2 regions of the Mycobacterium sp. 050134 genome follow, and region 2 is predicted to be linked to the other one. Evidence: predicted binding sites of a transcription regulator. Region 2 holds the regulator's gene; the other holds the start of a gene.
The links. Region 2 encodes HspR, which represses chaperone genes until heat shock. Its sites were predicted from a motif close to ANNTGAGTNNNNNNNACTCANNT; they were not measured.
Positions count from the first base shown of each region.

Region 1: a site for HspR is predicted at 3,627-3,649, ahead of lon (endopeptidase La). Genes of this name have one in related genera too.

Region 1 is NZ_JAZGLV010000009.1:183,139-189,060, forward strand. Features, by position in the region: gene SKC42_RS13140 (alkyl hydroperoxide reductase) at 1-439, shown strand, start outside; gene SKC42_RS13145 (alpha-amylase family protein) at 450-1,760, shown strand; gene SKC42_RS13150 (DUF1810 domain-containing protein) at 1,757-2,194, opposite strand; gene SKC42_RS13155 (alpha-hydroxy acid oxidase) at 2,231-3,493, shown strand; gene lon (endopeptidase La) at 3,662-5,922, shown strand, end outside.
Region 2 is NZ_JAZGLV010000017.1:87,312-93,233, reverse strand. Features, by position in the region: gene dnaK (molecular chaperone DnaK) at 1-1,350, shown strand, start outside; gene grpE (nucleotide exchange factor GrpE) at 1,347-1,988, shown strand; gene dnaJ (molecular chaperone DnaJ) at 2,041-3,219, shown strand; gene SKC42_RS20150 (heat shock protein transcriptional repressor HspR) at 3,219-3,605, shown strand; gene SKC42_RS20145 (hypothetical protein) at 3,622-4,473, opposite strand; gene SKC42_RS20140 (hypothetical protein) at 4,489-4,833, shown strand; gene SKC42_RS20135 (nSTAND1 domain-containing NTPase) at 5,053-5,922, shown strand, end outside.

The sequences.
Region 1 (5,922 bases), on a different contig from region 2:
GCAGCTCTGGGGCACCCTGCTGGCCAGCGCCGCAGCGACGCGAAACACCCAGGTGCTCGCGGAGATCGGGGCCGAGGCGGCCGACATCCTGTCCGCCGAGGCCTACAACGCCGCGCTGGGCGCCGCGTCGATCATGGCCATGAACAACGTGTTCTACCGTGGTCGCGGCTTCCTCGAGGGCAAGTACGACGACCTGCGAGCAGGGTTGCGGATGAACATCATCGCCAACCCCGGCGTCGAGAAGGCGAACTTCGAGCTGTGGTGTTTCGCCGTCTCTTCGGTCAACGGGTGCCCGGACTGCGTTGCCGCACATGAGCACACGCTGCGCGAGGCGGATGTGAGCCGCGAGGCGATCAACGAGGCGCTGAAGGCCGCGGCGATTGTGGCCGGAGTGGCGCAGGCGATCGTCACCTCGCAGACGCTCGCCGGCGTCGGCTGAACACGGCGCCGTGACGGACCGGGTGACGGGACCAGGCTGGATCGAACACGCGATCTGGTGGCAGGTCTATCCCCTCGGGTTCGTCGGCGCATACCCATCGGCGGAGCCGCCGCGGCCGGATGAACACCGGCTGCGGCGGCTCACCGACTGGTTTGATCACGCCATCGAGCTGGGCGCGTCGGGAATAGCGCTCGGCCCGCTATTCGCTTCGCGGACACACGGTTACGACACCACCGACCACTACCGCATCGACCCCCGCCTCGGGGACGGCGCCGACTTCGACCACCTCGTCGCCGAGGCGCGTCGCCGGGGCCTACGCATCCTGCTCGACGGGGTGTTCAACCATGTCGGCCCGGACTTCCCCCGGTACCGCGGCGCCGCGAACGACGAGGCCGCCGCCCGATGGTTTCGCGGACGCCCGGGCCGGTTTCACACGTTCGAGGGCCACGAGGGCCTGATCACCCTCAACCACGACAATCCCGACGTCGCCGACTACGTCGTCGACGTGATGGCGCACTGGCTGGGGCGCGGGGCGGACGGCTGGCGCCTGGACGCGGCTTATGCCGTGCCGCAGGCCTTCTGGGCGTCCACCCTGCCGCGGGTGCGCGAGCGGCACCCCGACGCCTGGTTCGTCGGCGAGCTGATCCACGGCGACTACGCCGCGGCGGTGCGGGCGGCCACGTTCGACTCGGCCACCCAGTACGAGCTGTGGAAGGCGATCTGGAGCAGCCTCAACGACGGCAACTTCTTCGAGCTCGACTGGGCGCTGCAGCGGCACAACGACTTCCTGGCCAGCTTCGCTCCCCTGACCTTCATCGGCAACCACGACGTGACCCGCATCGCCAGCCAGCTCACCCGCCGCGAACACGCCGCCCACGCGTTGGTGGTCCTGCTGACCGTCGGCGGGGTACCCAGCGTGTACGCCGGCGACGAGCTGGGATTCCGTGGGGTCAAGGAGGAGCGGTGCGGGGGCGACGACGCCGTGCGGCCCGAGTTCGGGTCGCCACCAATGGAATTGGACGCATTCGGCATCGAGATGTGGGAACTGTACCGCTATCTGATCGGGCTGCGCCGCCGTCACCCGTGGCTACACGGGGCGTCCACCGGCGCGGTGCGGCTGGAAAACCGCGGCTACCTCTACGAGACCCGTAGCGGCGAGAACGCCCTGCTGGTCGCACTCAACATCTCCGACGAGCCGCAGCGGTTCACGCTGGACTGGGGCCGCGCCGCGGTGATCGCCGGGTCGGCCGCCCCGCCGCCGCAGGTCGTCGACACGGTGAACGTCGAGCCGCACGGCTGGCGGATCCTGCGCCCGGTCTAGCGGTCGGCCAGGAGTTTGAGCGTCAGCGCATCCTGCCGGCCGTCGTAGTACTTGTGGAGCAGGGCGAGGAAATCGTCGTTGTCGGCGGTGGCCCGTGCGAACAACGTCATCGACGAGCACAGCTTGAGGTCGTCCGGCGAGCCGAAGATCTGACCGACCGATCGGCCCTGTACCTCGTTGACCAGGCCGACGCACTCGTGCAGACGCGACCCGAGGACGGGGTGCCGCAGGTAGGCGCCGGCCTCGTCCAACGAGGAGATGCCATAGCGCTCGGCCGTCGGGCTGCTGCCCAGTCCGCGCAGCTGCGGGAAGACGAACCACATCCAGTGACCGCGTTTGCGTCCGGCCCGCAACTCTTCGACGACGCGGTCGTAGACGGGGGCCTGCGCGTCTGCGAAGCGCCGCAAATCGAAGGGATCGTCCGCCATCTCCATGTGACTACGGTGGCACACATGACTTCTAAATCTCATATGGCTTTTACCCAACGAACGGCCGTTACCCGAAGAGTGCCCAAGGTGCGGGACTTCGCGCCGTTGATCCACTTCAAGCGACCGGAGTTCGACGCGACCAAGCGCCGCCTCGACGCCGCGTACACGATCGACGACCTGCGTCGCATCGCCAAGCGCCGCACCCCCAGGGCGGCCTTCGACTACACCGACGGTGCCGCCGAAGAGGAGCTGTCCATCGCGCGCGCTCGACAGGCGTTCCTGGACATCGAGTTTCACCCGACGATCCTGCGTGACGTCACCAACGTGACCGCCGGCCGCAACGTCCTGGGCCAACCGGTCGTCCTGCCGTTCGGCATCGCACCCACGGGATTCACCCGGCTGATGCAGACCGAGGGCGAGATCGCCGGCGCCGCCGCGGCGGCCCGGGCCGGGATCCCGTTCTCGCTGTCCACCCTCGGCACCACCGCGATCGAAGACCTGGTGAGCGCTGTACCGCAGGGCAGGAAGTGGTTCCAGATGTACATGTGGCGCGACCGCGACCGGTCGATCGCGCTCGTGCGGCGCGCGGCGGCCGCCGGCTTCGACACCCTGCTCGTCACGGTCGACGTCCCGTCCGGCGGCGCGCGGCTGCGCGACAACCGCAACGGCATGACGATCCCGCCCGCGCTGACGCTGCGCACCGTGCTCGACGCGGTGCCGCACCCCAAGTGGTGGTTCGATCTGCTGACCACCGAACCGCTGTCGTTCGCGTCGCTGGATCGCTGGCCGGGCACCGTCGCCGAATACCTGAGCACGATGTTCGACCCGAGCGTCACCTTCGACGACCTCGAGTGGATCAAGTCGCACTGGCCCGGCAAGCTTGTCGTCAAGGGAATTCAGACGCTCGAGGATGCCCGCGCCGTCGTCGAGCGCGGCGTCGACGGCATCGTGCTGTCGAACCACGGCGGTCGCCAGCTGGATCGGGCACCAGTGCCGTTCCACCTGTTGCCGGCGGTGGCTCGTGAACTCGGCAAGGACACCGAGATCCTGCTGGACACCGGCATCATGGCCGGCGCCGACATCGTGGCCGCGATCGCGCTGGGCGCGCGGTTCACGCTCGTCGGGCGGGCCTACCTCTACGGGTTGATGGCCGGCGGCGAAGCCGGGGTGACCCGCGCGATCCAGATCCTCGAGGAGGGTGTGATCCGGACCATGCGGCTGCTCGGGGTCACCTGCCTCGAGGAGCTCACGCCCAAGCACGTGACGCAGCTGCGGCGATGGGGGCCCATTTCGCCGGCGGGTTAACGGGCCGTCCTCGGCCCGGCGGCGCCGAGATTGCCGCCGGGGCTGCGGTGAGGGCCGCTCGCACGGCCATGGCGGCAATCTCGGCGAGCCGCGGTGACCGTCCTCGGGCCGGGAACAAACCGGCGCACCGAGGGGTTAAGCGCATCAGACTCAACTTTTGGAGGACTGATGGCTGAAGCCAAATCGGTGCCGGTGCTATTCGTGACCGACACCATCGTGCTGCCCGGGATGGTTGTGCCGATCGCGCTCGACTCGAGCTCTGAGGCCGCGCGGGCGGCGATCGACGCCGCGAAGGCCAGCGAATCGGGGCAGCTGCTGATCGCGCCCCGACTGGACGACCGCTACCCCACGCACGGCGTGATTGCCAAGATCTTGCAGGTCGGGCGCATCGCCGGCGGCGGGACCGCTGCCGTCGTGCGCGGCGAGCGGCGGGCGCAGATCGGTGCCGGGGCGTCCGGCCCCGGCGCGGCGCTGTGGGTCGAGGTGACCGAGGTCGCCGACTCCGTGCCGACCGACGAGGTGAAGGCCCTCGCGGCGGAGTACCGCAAGCTGCTGCTGGCCATGCTGCAGCGGCGCGAGGCGTGGGAGATCGTCGACTATGTCAACGGCCTGACCGACCCGTCGGCGCTGGCGGACACCTCCGGCTACGCGTCCTATCTGAGCAGCACGCAGAAGCGGCAGCTGCTGGAAACCACCGACGTCGCCGAGCGGCTGCGGGTGTTGATCGACTGGACCAGCTCGCACCTGGCCGAGGTCGAGGTCAACGACAAGATCGCCGAGGACGTCCGCGAGGGCATGGAGAAGACGCAGAAGGAGTTCCTGCTACGCCAGCAGCTGGCCGCGATCCGCAAGGAGCTCGGTGAGGGCGAACCGGACGGTTCCGAGGACTACCGGGCGCGCGTCGAGGCGGCCGACCTGCCCGAGAAGGTGCGCGAGGCCGCGCTGCGCGAGGTCGGGAAGTTGGAACGCTCCAGCGACCAGAGCCCCGAGAGCGGCTGGATCCGCACCTGGCTGGACACCGTGCTCGACCTGCCGTGGAACGTGCGGACCGAGGACTCGACCGACCTGAAGGCCGCGCGCGAGGTCCTGGACGCAGACCACCACGGGCTGGACGACGTCAAGGAGCGAATCGTCGAATACCTGGCCGTGCGCACCCGCCGCGCGCAGCGCGGGCTGCAGGTCGTGGGCGGCCGCGGCTCCGGCGCGGTGATGGTGCTGGCCGGTCCCCCCGGGGTCGGCAAAACGTCGCTGGGTGAGAGCGTGGCCCGGGCGTTGGGCCGCAAGTTCGTCCGCGTCGCCCTGGGCGGCGTGCGCGACGAGGCCGAGATCCGCGGCCACCGGCGCACCTATGTGGGGGCGCTGCCGGGCCGGATCGTGCGCGCGATCGGCGAGGCGGGGACGATGAACCCCGTCGTGCTGCTCGACGAGATCGACAAGGTCGGTTCGGACTACCGCGGCGACCCGTCGGCCGCCCTGCTCGAGGTCCTGGACCCGGCGCAGAACCACACGTTCCGCGACCACTACCTGGATCTGGACCTCGACCTATCCGACGTCGTGTTCCTGGCGACGGCGAACGTCATCGAGAACATCCCGTCGGCACTGCTGGACCGCATGGAGCTGGTGCAGATCGACGGCTACACCGAGGACGACAAGGTCGCCATCGCCCGTGACTACCTGCTGCCGCGGCAGCGGGAGCGGGCGGCGCTGACCGACAACGAGGTGGTCGTCACCGACGCCGCGTTGCGCAAGATCGCCGCCGACTACACCCGCGAGCCTGGGGTACGGCAGTTCGAGCGGCTGCTGGCCAAGGCGCTGCGCAAGGTGACGACCAAGCTGGCGGACGATGCCGGACCGATGACGGTCGACGAGCCCGACCTCGTCGAATACCTTGGTCGGCCGCGGTTCACTCCCGAATCGGCCGAACGCACGGCGGTGCCGGGCGTGGCCACCGGCCTGGCCGTGACCGGCCTGGGCGGCGACGTCCTCTACATCGAGGCCGGTGCGACGGACGGCGAGGCGGGCTTGCAGCTCACCGGTCAGCTGGGCGACGTCATGAAGGAGTCGGCGCAGATCGCGCTGTCGTACGTGCGCTCGCACGCCGCGGAGCTCGGTGTCGACCCGAAGGCGCTGGACCGGCGGATCCACGTGCACGTGCCGGCGGGCGCGGTGCCCAAGGACGGCCCGTCGGCCGGCGTCACGATGGTCACCGCGCTGGTGTCGATGGCCACCGGACGTCAGGTCCGCTCGGACGTCGGCATGACCGGCGAGGTCACGCTGAACGGCCGGGTGCTGCCGATCGGCGGCGTCAAGCAGAAGCTGCTGGCCGCCCAGCGTGCGGGATTGTCGACGGTGTTCATCCCGGCACGCAACGAGCCCGACCTCGACGACGTGCCCGCGGAGGTGCTCCAGGCGCTGGACGTGCGGCCGAT
Region 2 (5,922 bases):
GGCGGCGGCACCTTCGACGTCTCCCTGCTGGAGATCGGTGAGGGCGTGGTCGAGGTCCGCGCCACCAGTGGTGACAACCACCTCGGCGGCGACGACTGGGACGAGCGCGTCGTGCAGTGGCTCGTCGACAAGTTCAAGGGCACCAGCGGCATCGACCTGACCAAGGACAAGATGGCGATGCAGCGACTTCGGGAAGCGGCCGAGAAGGCCAAGATCGAGTTGTCCTCGTCGGGCAGCACGTCGATCAACCTGCCCTACATCACCGTCGACGCGGACAAGAACCCGCTGTTCCTCGACGAGCAGCTGACCCGAGCTGAGTTCCAGCGCATCACCCAGGACCTGCTGGACCGCACCCGCAAGCCGTTCCAGTCGGTGATCGCCGACACCGGCATCTCGGTGTCCGACATCGACCACGTGGTGCTGGTGGGTGGTTCCACTCGCATGCCCGCGGTGACCGACCTGGTCAAGGAGCTCACCGGAGGCAAGGAGCCCAACAAGGGCGTGAATCCGGACGAGGTCGTGGCCGTGGGTGCCGCGCTGCAGGCCGGTGTCCTCAAGGGTGAGGTGAAAGACGTTCTGCTGCTTGACGTCACGCCCCTGAGCCTCGGTATCGAGACCAAGGGCGGCGTGATGACCAAGCTGATCGAGCGCAACACCACCATCCCGACCAAGCGGTCGGAGACCTTCACCACCGCCGACGACAACCAGCCGTCGGTACAGATCCAGGTCTATCAGGGTGAGCGCGAAATCGCCTCGCACAACAAGCTTCTCGGGTCCTTCGAGCTGACCGGCATCCCGCCGGCGCCCCGCGGCGTCCCGCAGATCGAGGTCACCTTCGACATCGACGCCAACGGCATCGTGCATGTCACCGCGAAGGACAAGGGCACCGGCAAGGAGAACACGATCAAGATCCAGGAGGGCTCCGGCCTGTCCAAGGAGGAGATCGACCGGATGATCAAGGACGCCGAGGCGCACGCCGATGAGGACCGCCAGCGCCGCGAGGAGGCCGACGTCCGCAACCAGGCCGAGACGCTCGTCTACCAGACGGAGAAGTTCGTCGCCGAACAGCGCGGGGCCGAAGGCGCATCCAAGGTCCCCGAGGACACGCTGAACAAGGTGGACGCCGCGATCGGCGAGGCCAAGTCGGCGCTGGCCGGCACCGACATCACCGCGATCAAGTCCGCAATGGAGAAGCTCGGCGAGGAGTCCCAGGCGCTCGGCCAGGCGATCTACGAGGCCACTCAGGCCGAGGGTGGTCAGGCCGGTGGCGGCGCCGACGGCGGTTCGTCCAGCTCTGCCGACGACGTCGTCGACGCGGAGGTGGTCGACGATGACCGGGAGTCCAAGTGAGCGAAGCGAATCAGGAACAGGTAACTGTCACCGATAAGCGGCGCATCGACCCCCAGACGGGCGAGGTTCGGCAGGCCCCTTCCGGCGCTGAGCCGGAAGGGAGCCCGCCGGCCGGCAAGCCCGGCGAGGCGGGCGCGGAAGCGGGTACGAAGGTCGCCGAGCTGACCGCCGACCTGCAGCGGGTCCAGGCTGACTTCGCCAACTACCGCAAGCGGGCGCTGCGCGACCAGCAGGCGGCGGCGGACCGGGCCAAGGCGGGCGTCGTCAACGAATTGCTGGGCGTGCTCGACGACCTCGAGCGGGCGCGCCGGCACGGTGACCTCGATTCGAGCCCGCTGAAGGCGGTGGCGGACAAGCTGATGAACGTCGTCAGCGGACTCGGCCTGACGTCGTTCGGCGCCGAGGGCGAGGACTTCGACCCGGTGCTGCACGAGGCCGTCCAGCACGAGGGCGACGGCGGCGAGGGCTCCCGGCCCGTCATCGGCACCGTCATGCGGCAGGGTTACAAGCTCGGCGAGCAGGTGCTACGGCACGCGCTGGTCGCCGTCGTCGACACGGTCGGCGACGCCGGCGCGGCCCCGGCGGCCGACACGAAACCGGGCGAATCGGACGATAAAGCCGGCAGCCCGGGTGACTAGACCACACAATCAGCACAACAAGACAACAAAAGGTGAGAGGGGGTGACGCAACATGGCCCAGCGTGAATGGGTCGAAAAGGACTTCTACAAGGAGCTGGGCGTCTCCTCCGACGCCAGCCCGGAGGAGATCAAGCGCGCCTACCGCAAGCTGGCGCGCGACCTGCATCCCGACGCCAACCCCGACAACCCCGCCGCGGGCGAACGGTTCAAGGCCGTGTCCGAGGCGCACAACGTGTTGTCGGACCCGGCCAAGCGCAAGGAGTACGACGAAACCCGTCGGCTGTTCGCCGGCGGCCGCTTCGGTGGCGGCCGCCGGTTCGACGGCGGCGGCGGCTTCGGCGGGTTCGGCGGTGACGGTGCCGAGTTCAACCTGAACGATCTGTTCGACGCCGCCGGGCGAAGCGGCGGGGCCAACATCGGCGACCTGTTCGGCGGCCTGTTCGGCCGGGGCGCCGGCAACCGTCCCAGCCGGCCGCGGCGCGGCAACGACCTGGAGACCGAGACGCAGCTGGAGTTCGTCGAGGCCGCCAAGGGCGTGGCGATGCCGCTTCGGCTGACCAGCCCGGCGCCGTGCACCAACTGTCACGGCAGTGGCGCGCGCCCGGGCACCAGCCCGAAGGTGTGCCCGAGCTGCAACGGTTCCGGCGTGATCAACCGCAATCAGGGTGCGTTCGGTTTTTCCGAGCCGTGCACCGACTGCCGGGGCAGCGGCTCGATCATCGAGCACCCCTGCGACGAGTGCAAGGGCACCGGCGTGACCACGCGCACGCGCACCATCAACGTGCGCATCCCGCCCGGCGTCGAGGACGGGCAGCGCATCCGGCTGCCCGGTCAGGGGGAAGCTGGCCTGCGCGGCGCCCCGTCCGGTGACCTGTACGTGACGGTGCACGTGCGGCCGGACAAGGTCTTCGGCCGCGAGGGCGACGACCTGACGGTGACAGTTCCGGTTAGCTTCACCGAATTGGCCTTGGGCACAACGCTTTCGGTTCCGACGCTGGACGGCAAGGTCGGCGTCCGGGTGCCCAAGGGCACCGCCGACGGCCGGATCCTGCGGGTGCGCGGACGCGGCGTGCCCAAGCGCAGCGGTGGTAGCGGGGACCTGCTGGTCACCGTGAAGGTGGCGGTGCCGCCCAACGTGGAGGGCGCCGCGCAGGAGGCCCTGGAGGCCTACGCGGCCGCCGAGCGGGCCAGTGGTTTCGATCCGCGAGCGGGATGGGCGGGTAATCGCTGATGGCAAGGAATTCGCGAGAAGAGGGGTCGCGCACCTTCCTGATTTCGGTGGCGGCGGAACTGGCGGGCATGCACGCGCAGACCCTGCGCACCTACGACCGCCTCGGGCTGGTCAGCCCGCGCCGGACTTCCGGTGGGGGACGGCGCTATTCGGAGCACGACGTCGACCTGCTGCGGGAGGTGCAGCGGCTGTCGCAGGACGAGGGTGTCAACCTGGCCGGCATCAAGCGCATCATCGAGCTGACCAATCAGGTCGAGGCGCTGCAGTCGCGGGTCAAGGAGCTGACCGAGGAGCTGGCGCAGGTGCGTGCCGGCCAGCGCCGCGACCTCGCGGTGGTGCCCAAGAGCACCGCGCTCGTCGTGTGGCAGCCGCGCCGCGCCCGCTAGGCGACCGGCCCGCGCGTCAGCGAGTTCGAAATCGCCTGCGACCCGACGGAAGACGGTCGAGCAGCGCCGACAGTTGTTCGGGTTGTTCGAGCAGCACCGCATAACTGAGCAGCCAGTAGATGACGTCGAGCACGACGTCGGTGAGCTCGGGTCGCCGGGCGGTCTCGAGCCGCTCGAGCAGTTCGGCGACGGCCACCTGTTCGCGTTCCATCGTCGCGCGCCGTGACCCGCCGACCCAGGGACACATCGCGGGTGGCAACGGCTCGGAGGGCACCCGGGGTGTGTCGTGGGCACGCATCATGTTCCGCGCCTTGGCGTCGAGCGCCCGACAGTCGGACCGACCGGTGAGCAGGTTCGCCGCCTCGGCGTCCTCGAAGAACGCGTCCCCCAGCCTGCCGAGGTCGGCGAGCCGCTTGATTTCGGCCACCACACCCGGAGACATGACGCGGCGCCGGTCCTCGCCGAAGGTGAAGGGGTCCACGAGGGAAGCGGTGTTGTCGACGACGATGAACGAGGCCGCCGACATCAGCGCGGCGACGTCCTCCTGCCAATCGATGTCGGACTCCACGCGAAAGCCCACCTGGTAGGCCTTGCGCTTGCCGATCGTGATGTCGACGACATACGACTCTATGGGATTGGCCATCCACACCACTGGCATCGGGGCGATGGAATCAACGAGGTCGGCCAGCTCGGGCATCTCCAGTGCCAGGGTGCCCGACATGACGACGCCGGCGGGGTATCGGGCCATGATGCGGTTGTTGTAACCGCGCAGGAACAACACGAACGGCCGGCCCGCCGATTGGGCGTCGGCGAAGAGCGCTTCGGTGCGCAGGCGCGCGGCCCGGCGTTCCTCCAGGTGCGAAACCATATTCCTGGCATCGGCGTGTCGCTCGTGCTCGAGGTTGGCACGTTGTTTCCGACTGCGTTTCGGCAGCTTTCCGCTGACGACGAATTCGAGGAGTTTTGCCTGCAGTTTGCCCGCATGGTCTTGAAGCTCGACCGGCACGTGCCAATGCGGATCGAGTTCAAGCGATGGCTGACCGTCGCGCATCGCGATCAGCGGCGCGAATTGCTGGTCACCCGCCGCCTCGGTCAGCGAAACAGCAAGTGCGCCTTGAATTTCCGTCCATTGAATTGGATCGCCGTCGCGGCGCGTCCGTGCCGGCCCCGCTTCGTCCTGCGCCGCGCGCAGCTGCGGGTCGGTCGTCTGCCGGCGGCGTTTCAATAGCGCCGAAGGCCGCTTCACCGGTCGAGGCTACATCCGCGCGGGGGTTCGCACCAGATGTCGCCTGGTGGTCCGTCATCCCGCACTTCTGCGGTGCGTATGACTTCCGGTGGTGGTGGCAATCGTTGGCGAGCGGCCTGGCCGTTTCGGAAGCCGGCGCCGAGCGCAAACTAAGCCGTCGAATACGTACCCACCTGGCGCGTTTTGCGCGAGCATATAGCCATGTCCCGGGTGTTCATCAGCCACTCGCATCAGGACAGCGCGCAGGCAGTGGCTTTGAAGACCTGGCTCGAGCAGACAGAACCCGGCCTCGCCAACGAGATCTATCTCGATTTGGACCCCGACACCGGCACCCCGGCGGGCAGTCGCTGGAAGGACGCGCTGCGGGCAGCCAGTGAGCGTTGCGAGGCGGTTATCTGTGTGCTGTCGCAGCATTGGGACGATTCGCACGAATGCAAGACGGAGTACCGCATCGCCGAGGATCGCGGCAAGCCGATCTTCCCCGTGTGCCTGGCCCCTTCGACCGGAGCCGACATCACCAGTGAGTGGCAACGCTGCGACCTGTTCGGCGACGGGCCCATGACGTCGATCAGCGTGGACGGGCACCCCGAGGCGGTGCGTTTCTTGACTTCGGGGCTACGCCGGCTGCGTAACGGGTTGCGCGACGCCGGCATCGCACCGGACGGCTTCGAGTGGCCGCCGGCCGACGACCCGCATCGCGCGCCCTACCGCGGATGGCAACCGCTGCAAGCCGTGGACGCCGCGGTCTACTTCGGCCGCGACGCGCAGATCAACCGCGCGCTGAGCGCGATCCGCGAACTCCGCAGCTCGGGCGAGAGCCGGGCGCTGGTCATCCTCGGGCCGTCGGGGGTGGGGAAGTCGTCGTTTCTGCGGGCCGGCCTCTTGCCGCGGCTGCGGCGCGATGACCGCCACTTCCTGCCGATGGACATCGTGCGGCCGGAGCGCCGCCCGTTGACCGGCCCCTACGGTCTGGCCCGCTCCCTGCACAGCCTGCGCGCAGCGCTGCGCCTCACCCAACCGGTCCTCGGCGACCTGAAGGCCTGCGCCGCCGATCCGGCTCGAGTGCGGAGC